Regions from separate parts of the Pantoea sp. sgz302252 genome, predicted to be linked through region 2. Evidence: predicted binding sites of a transcription regulator. Region 2 holds the regulator's gene; the other holds the start of a gene.
What was found. The regulator LexA, encoded in region 2, represses DNA repair genes until DNA is damaged. The targets are predictions, from matches to a motif close to TNCTGTATGTACATACAGNA.

Region 1 (4,315 bases), on a different contig from region 2:
TCGCCTATGAAACCTCAAAACAGCTGTCGGTCTTCGTCGGCCTGATCATCACCAACTGTATCGTGATGGGCCGCGCAGAAGCCTACGCCATGAAATCGCCGCCGCTGGCGAGCTTTATGGACGGCATCGGCAACGGGCTGGGCTACGGCGCTATCCTGATGATTGTTGGCTTCCTGCGTGAGCTTATCGGCAGCGGCAAACTGTTTGGCATCTCCGTGCTGCAAACGGTACAGAACGGCGGCTGGTATCAGCCGAACGGTCTGTTCCTGCTCGCGCCGAGTGCGTTTTTCATCATCGGTCTGTTGATTTGGGCGCTGCGTAGCTGGAAGCCTGAACAGCAGGAGAAGGAGTAACCGATTATGGCTCATTACATCAGTCTTTTTGTCCGCGCGGTGTTTGTTGAAAACATGGCGCTGGCCTTCTTCCTCGGCATGTGTACGTTCCTTGCGGTGTCGAAGAAAGTCTCCACGGCCTTTGGTCTGGGCGTGGCGGTCACGGTGGTGCTGGGGATTTCCGTGCCGGTCAACAACCTTATCTACAATCTGGTGCTGCGCGACGGTGCGTTGGTTGAAGGGGTGGATCTGAGCTTCCTCAATTTCATCACTTTCATCGGGGTGATTGCGGCGCTGGTGCAAATTCTCGAAATGACCCTCGATAGGTATTTCCCGTCGCTCTATAACGCGCTGGGGATCTTCCTGCCGCTGATTGCCGTGAACTGCGCCATCTTTGGCGGGGTATCGTTCATGGTTCAGCGTGACTACAACTTCCCTGAATCGATTGTTTACGGCTTTGGTTCCGGCATTGGCTGGATGCTGGCGATTGTCGCCATGGCCGGGATCCGCGAGAAGATGAAATACGCCAACGTGCCCGCAGGACTGCGCGGCTTAGGGATCACCTTTATCACCACCGGACTGATGGCACTCGGCTTTATGTCATTCTCCGGCGTGCAGCTATAAGGGCGTAAATGATGGAAATTATTCTTGGCGTGGTGATGTTCACGCTGATTGTACTGGCGCTGTCGCTGCTGATCCTTGCGGCGCGCGCGAAGCTGGTGAACTCCGGCGATGTGGTTATTGAAATCAATAACGAAGCCGACAAGCAAATTCACACTCCAGCGGGTGATAAGTTGCTGAATACGCTCTCCAGCAACGGGATTTTTGTCTCTTCCGCGTGTGGCGGCGGTGGCTCCTGCGGCCAGTGCCGTGTGACGGTGAAAGAGGGCGGGGGCGACATCCTGCCGACCGAGCTTTCCCACATCACCAAACGTGAAGCGAAGGAAGGCTGTCGTCTGGCTTGCCAGGTGGCGGTTCGTCAGAACATGAAAATCGAGCTGCCGGAAGAGATCTTCGGGGTGAAGATGTGGGAATGCGAGGTTATCTCCAACGATAACAAAGCGACCTTCATCAAAGAGCTGAAGCTCGCCATTCCGGAAGGCGAAAGCGTGCCGTTCCGCGCAGGCGGCTATATTCAGATTGAGTGTCCGTCACACAAAGTGGCGTATGCCGATTTTGACGTGCCGGACGAATACCGTGGCGACTGGGATAAATTCAACCTGTTCCGTTACGTATCGGAAGTGAAAGAGCCGACGCTGCGCGCGTACTCGATGGCGAACTATCCGGATGAGAAGGGCATTATCATGCTCAACGTCCGTATCGCCACGCCGCCACCGTCTGCGCCAGATGTGCCGCCGGGCATCATGTCGTCCTACATTTGGTCGCTGAAAGCGGGTGATAAAGTGACGATTTCCGGGCCGTTTGGTGAATTCTTTGCCAAAGAGACCGAGGCAGAAATGGTGTTTATCGGCGGCGGTGCGGGTATGGCACCGATGCGTTCGCACATCTTCGATCAGCTCAAGCGTCTGGGCAGTAAGCGTAAAATCAGCTTCTGGTACGGTGCACGCTCACTGCGTGAAATGTTCTATGACGATGAGTTCGAACAGCTCGCACGTGAAAACCCGAACTTTACCTTCCATGTGGCGCTCTCTGATCCGCAGCCGGAAGATAACTGGACAGGGCATACTGGCTTCATCCATAACGTGTTGTATGAAAATTACCTGAAAAATCATGCCGCACCGGAAGACTGCGAGTTCTACATGTGTGGGCCGCCAGTAATGAATGCTGCGGTTATCAAGATGCTGAAAGACCTGGGCGTAGAGGATGAGAACATCATGCTCGATGACTTCGGAGGCTGATGATGTTAACGGTTTTTCTGGCGACCTTTGCCGTGTTTGTGCTGGTGATTTTGGGGATGTCGCTCGGCTATCTGGTGAAGCGTAAAAGCATTCAGGGCAGCTGCGGCGGGATTTCGTCGCTGGGGCTGGAGAAAGTGTGCGATTGCCCGGAGCCGTGCGACGCGCGTAAAAAACGCATGGCCCGCGAAGCACAGCGCCAGCAAAATCGCATTATCTGAATCCCAGTCCTTTTATGTAGGCCCGGCAAACTGAGTGCCGTCGGGCAAAACGCCGGGTGGCGCAACGCTTACCCGGCCTACTTAAGCGCGGCGGTTACTGTAGGCCCGGCAAACGCAGTGCCGCCGGGCAGCTTTCTTGGACGCTATACCCGGCTCTTCTCATCTCTGATAATTTTACTGTATACTTAACCAGTAATTGTTGAGGGCTGAGTATGCGCAAAATTATCCATGTTGATATGGACTGCTTTTTTGCCGCGGTTGAAATGCGGGATAATCCAGCCCTGCGCGACATTCCTGTCGCCATCGGTGGCAGCCGTGAACGACGTGGCGTTATCAGCACCGCCAACTATCCGGCTCGTAAGTTTGGCGTTCGCAGCGCCATGCCAACCGCGATGGCCCTCAAGCTTTGCCCCCATTTAACGTTATTACCGGGCCGATTCGAGGCCTACAGAGAAGCGTCTAACCATATCCGTGAAATTTTCTCGCGTTACACCTCTCTGATAGAACCTCTCTCGCTGGATGAGGCCTATCTGGATGTGACCGACAGCCTGCACTGTCACGGCTCTGCAACGCTAATGGCGGAAGAGATTCGCCAGACTATTCACAAAGAGTTAAACCTCACTGCGTCTGCGGGGGTGGCTCCAGTCAAGTTTCTCGCCAAAATCGCCTCGGACCTCAACAAGCCCAACGGGCAATATGTCATTACGCCTGATGAAGTGCCTGTTTTCCTGAAAACGCTGGCGCTCGCGAAAATTCCTGGCGTGGGGAAAGTTTCAGCGGCCAAACTTGAAAGCATGGGGCTACGAACCTGCGAAGATGTGCAGCACGCAGACCTGGCGATGTTGCTCAAGCGCTTCGGTAAGTTTGGCCGAGTGCTATGGGAGCGCAGCAACGGTATCGACGAGCGTGATGTGAATAACGAACGTCTGCGTAAGTCGATAGGCGTGGAACGCACGTTGGCGGAAGATATCCACGAGTGGGAAGACTGCGAAGCCATCATAGTGAATCAGCTTTATCCCGAACTGGAACGAAGGCTGGCAAAAGTGAAGCCTGACCTGCTGATAGCTCGCCAGGGCGTAAAGCTCAAATTCAATGATTTTCAGCAGACCACGCAAGAGCATGTCTGGCCGAAACTCAGCCAGGAAGACCTGATTGCCACAGCATATAAAACCTGGCAGGAGCGGCGCGGCGGACGCGGCGTCAGGTTGGTGGGCGTTCACGTCACGTTGTTGGACCCGCAGCTTGAACGGCAGTTGGTGTTGGGATTGTAAGAAGTGCCTGGCGGCGCTTCGCTGGCACAGGCCTACGTAAACAACAAATGGCTTGCCTTTGTAGGCCAGGCAAACGCAGTGCCGCCCGGCAATACCCGGCCCGCGACCAATAAAAAAGCCTCCTTTCGGATAACGCCGTTCACTTAAGCCAATGAATTAGGGGAAACACCGGGATTTGGTTCCCGGAGGGACGCCAAACCCGGTGGTCGCCCCGGATATCTCGGTCTTAAACTAACGGTGTTATCCTTTCGGAGGCTTTCGTCATTCTGCAATCAACAAACTTACTTCGCAGGAATCGCTTTCAGCAGTTCAGTCAGCAGCGTCCAGTACTGGCCCACGCTTTCAATATGAACCTGTTCATCCGGAGAGTGCGGGCCAGTGATGGTTGGGCCGATAGAAACCATGTCCATGTTCGGATACGGCTTCTTGAACAGGCCACATTCCAGACCGGCGTGAATCACCTGAATGTTCGGGGTTTTGTCGAACAGACGCTGATAGGTTTCGCGAACCAGGTGCATCACCGGAGAGTTAGCATCTGGCTGCCAGCCTGGGTAGCCGCCTTTCGGTGCGGTTTTGGCGCCCGCCATTTTGCCCAGTGATTCCAGCATGCTCACCACGTAATCTTTGCCGCTGTC
Region 2 (4,315 bases):
GGTTGCCAAACAGCGGCACGGTTAACAGGGTCAGAGCAAAGCCAGCGGCGGCGACAGCCATGCTGTTACGCATTTCCGCCCCTCGTGTCGCACCGATAAACATGCCATCCAGCAAATAACACCAGACGCCAATCACCGGCAGAATGACCTGCCAGATAACATAACGATCGGCCAGCTCACGCAGTTGTGGCAGAGAAGTCAGCATCGCCACAATGTGCTCCCCGCCGACGGCATAAATCATGGCAAACGCCAGTGCCACTAAGCCGGATTGTCGGCACGCCGCTTTCCAGACGTGCAGCAGTTGGCTGTCATCTCTTGCGCCATATGCTTGCCCAGAATGGGCTTCAACCGCATAAGCAAAACCATCCAGCGCGTAGGCGGTGAACGTCAGCATGGTCATCAACACGGCGTTGACCGCGACAATGTCGCTGCCCAAACGCGCGCCAAACACGGTCAGAGCGCCAAAGCAGAGTTGCAGTAGCAGCGAACGCAGCATGATGTCCCGGTTGAGTGCCAACAGACGACGAACATTACCACGCCAGGCCTCTTTCAACAGCGCTAACGAAATGCCACGCAAATGCAGTACCCGCCGAACCATCAGCAAGCCAATGAAGAAAGTGACATATTCCGAACACGCGGTTGCCAGCGCTGCGCCCTGCACGTTCATGTGCAGACCCATCACCAGCCACAAATCGAGCACGATGTTCAGCACATTCCCCACCACCAGCAAAATGACCGGTGCGCGAGCATACTGCACACCAAGCAGCCAGCCCAGTAAGACCAGGTTTGCCAGAGAAGCGGGCGCGCTGAGCCAGCGGATCTCAAGGAAGCGCCTTGCCTGTTCCAGCACCGCATCGCTGCCACCGACAATATGCAGCGCCAGCTCGATAAGCGGCGTACGAAGCAGGACAATCGCGAACCCGGCAGCCAGCGCCAGTAACAGCGGTTGTACCAAAGCACGCGCCAGCCGCTGGGGGTCTTTCGCGCCATAAGCCTGAGCCGTCAGGCCGGTGGTGCTCATTCGCAGGAAAAGCAGCAGCATGAAGAGGAAGCTGGTCGCCATTGAACCCACTGCGACACCGCCCAGATACACAGGACTATCCAGATGCCCGATCACCGCCGTATCCACCAGCCCCAGTAAAGGGACAGTGATATTGGAGAAAATCATCGGCAGCGCAAGACGCCACAATGCCTTGTCCGCAGCAGTGAATAGCGACATCGGAAAACCTGTGAGAGTGGAAAGGTAAAACGAAGTGGCGCCAGAATTGCGCCACTCAAAACACGAAGCAGAAGGCTAAAGGATGATTATAGCCATTCGCCGTTACGGATCACGCCAACCGCCAGGCCTTCAATAGAGAAGTTCTGTTCGCGCAGGTCGACCACGATCGGGGAAAATTCGCTGTTTTCAGGCAGAAGCTCAACGGTGCTGCCCTGTTTTTTCAGGCGTTTGACCGTCACTTCATCGTCGATGCGCGCGACAACCACCTGGCCGTTACGCACATCCTGAGTTTTATGCACCGCCAGCAGGTCGCCATCAAGGATGCCGATGTCGCGCATCGACATGCCGCTGACGCGCAGCAGGAAATCTGCGCTTGGCTTGAACATGCCTGGATCAACCTGATAATGGCCTTCAATATGTTGCTGTGCCAGCAGCGGCTCACCGGCTGCCACGCGGCCAATCAGTGGGATGCCCGCTTCTTCTTCAACCAGAAGACGAATGCCGCGAGAAGCCCCGGAGACAATCTCAAGCACGCCTTTACGCGCCAGCGCTTTCAGGTGCTCTTCAGCCGCATTAGGGGACTTAAATCCCAGGCGCTGTGCAATTTCCGCACGCGTCGGTGGCATGCCCGTCTGGCTGATGTGATCCCGGATGAGATCAAACACCTCTTGCTGCCTGGTCGTTAACGCTTTCATTCCGCCCCCTGGGTGTATATACAGTTATGCTGTGAGTATATACAGTTGATGGCGAATTTGGAACCGCAAAACGCACAAAAAACCAGACGGTTGCGTAATTATGTGGCGTCTATCGAAAATACGACCACAGTAGCAGCACCCAGGTGATGACGGCAATAAAGATAGCCAGCAGAACTGCGGCAGACCCCATATCCTTCGCGCGCCCTGACAACTCGTGATGCTCCGGCCCGATACGGTCGACCACCGCTTCAATCGCACTGTTGAGAATTTCCACTATCATCACCAGAAGCACCGAACCAATCAGCAGGACGCGGGTGATAGCATCCACGTCCAGCCAGCAGGCAATAATAACGGCGATAACGGCAGCGGTGCCCTCCTGACGGAAAGCGGCTTCGTGCTTCCACGCCGCACGAAAACCTTTCCAGGAGTAGCCTGTTGCCTTGATGATTCGGGTTAACCCGGTGGTATTATTGGCCATCAAAAGAACCTTTTTATTTATTAACGTCAATGTCCCTGCGCGCCGTAAGTGGTAGAACAGATATTCTGCTTACTTTCTGTTATCCTTGCGACGCATTTGCATGATTAACCAGAGGCTTTACATCGTTTATGTCTGGCTGGCCACGAATTTACTACAAATTACTGAATTTACCATTAAGCGTGCTGGTAAAAAGCAAGTCCATTCCGGCAAATCCTGCCCAGGAACTTGGACTCGATACCTCACGCCCAATTATGTACGTTCTGCCCTATAACTCGAAGGCAGATCTGCTGACGTTACGCGCCCAATGTCTGGCGCACGATCTCCCGGATCCGCTGGAGCCGCTGGTGATCGACGGAACCGAGCTGCCGCGTTACGTGTTCATTCACGGCGGGCCGCGCGCGTTCACTTATTACACGCCGAAAGAAGAATCCATCAAGCTGTTCCACAACTATCTGGACCTGCATCGCAGCAACCCGGATCTCGACGTGCAGATGGTGCCGGTTTCGGTGATGTTTGGGCGTTCTCCGGGGCGCGAAAAAGGCGAAGTTAACCCGCCACTGCGCATGATGAACGGTTTCCAGAAGTTCTTCGCCGTCACCTGGCTTGGTCGTGACAGCTTCGTGCGTTTCTCGCCGTCCGTGTCACTGCGCCGCATGGCGACCGAACACGGCACAGACAAAATTATTGCGCAGAAGCTGGCTCGTGTGGCACGTACGCACTTCGCCCGTCAGCGTCTGGCGGCCGTAGGCCCGCGCCTGCCTGCGCGTCAGGATTTGTTCAACAAGCTGCTGGCGTCCAAAGCGATTGCCCGCGCCGTTGAAGATGAAGCGCGCAGCAAGAAAATCTCCCACGAAAAAGCGCAGCAGAACGCCATTGCGCTGATGGAAGAGATTGCGGCTAACTTCTCTTACGAGATGATCCGCCTGACAGACCGCGTCCTGGGCTTTACCTGGAACCGCCTCTATCAGGGGATTAACGTTAACAACGCCGAGCGAGTACGCCAGTTGGCCCACGACGGTCACGAGATTGTCTATGTGCCTTGCCACCGCAGCCACATGGACTATCTGCTGCTCTCTTACGTGCTCTACCATCAAGGGCTGGTGCCGCCGCACATCGCTGCGGGGATCAACCTGAACTTCTGGCCAGCCGGCCCGATTTTCCGCCGCCTGGGCGCGTTCTTTATTCGTCGTACCTTCAAGGGCAACAAGCTCTATTCCACCGTGTTCCGTGAATACCTCGGCGAACTGTTCAGCCGTGGTTACTCCGTTGAGTACTTCGTGGAAGGTGGCCGTTCCCGTACTGGTCGCCTGCTCGACCCGAAAACCGGCACGCTGTCGATGACCATTCAGGCGATGCTGCGCGGCGGGACACGTCCAATCACACTCGTGCCAATTTACATCGGCTACGAGCACGTGATGGAAGTGGGCACCTACGCGAAAGAGCTGCGTGGCGCGACCAAAGAGAAAGAGAGCCTGCCTCAGATGCTGAAAGGCCTGAGCAAGCTGCGTAATCTCGGCCAGGGCTATGTGAACTTTGGCGAACCGATGCCGCTGATGACCTACCTCAATCAGCACGTGCCAGAATGGCGCGAGTCTATCGACCCGATTGAAGCAATTCGCCCGGCCTGGCTGACGCCAACGGTGAACAACATTGCCGAAGACCTGATGGTGCGCATCAACAACGCAGGCGCGGCGAATGCCATGAACCTGTGTGTGACCGCGCTGTTGGCTTCTCGTCAACGTTCTTTGACCCGCGAACAGCTCGCCCAGCAGTTAGACTGCTATCTGCAGCTGATGCGCAATGTGCCGTATTCGAAGGATTCGACCGTGCCTGCCCTCAGCGCCAACGAACTTATCGATCATGCGCTGCAGATGAATAAGTTCGAAGTGGAGAAAGACACCATCGGTGACATCATCATTCTGC

Region 1: the regulator LexA is predicted to act here: its motif matches at 2,585-2,604, upstream of dinB (DNA polymerase IV).

The regions. Positions count from the first base shown of each region.
Region 1 is NZ_JBLFJW010000039.1:17,389-21,703, forward strand. It holds gene ACLW56_RS22165 (NADH:ubiquinone reductase (Na(+)-transporting) subunit D) at 1-353, shown strand, start outside; gene nqrE (NADH:ubiquinone reductase (Na(+)-transporting) subunit E) at 360-956, shown strand; gene nqrF (NADH:ubiquinone reductase (Na(+)-transporting) subunit F) at 968-2,191, shown strand; gene nqrM ((Na+)-NQR maturation NqrM) at 2,194-2,409, shown strand; gene dinB (DNA polymerase IV) at 2,622-3,680, shown strand; gene pepD (cytosol nonspecific dipeptidase) at 3,962-4,315, opposite strand, start outside.
Region 2 is NZ_JBLFJW010000011.1:138,353-142,667, forward strand. It holds gene dinF (MATE family efflux transporter DinF) at 1-1,219, opposite strand, end outside; gene lexA (transcriptional repressor LexA) at 1,306-1,914, opposite strand; gene ACLW56_RS11005 (diacylglycerol kinase) at 2,024-2,392, opposite strand; gene plsB (glycerol-3-phosphate 1-O-acyltransferase PlsB) at 2,521-4,315, shown strand, end outside.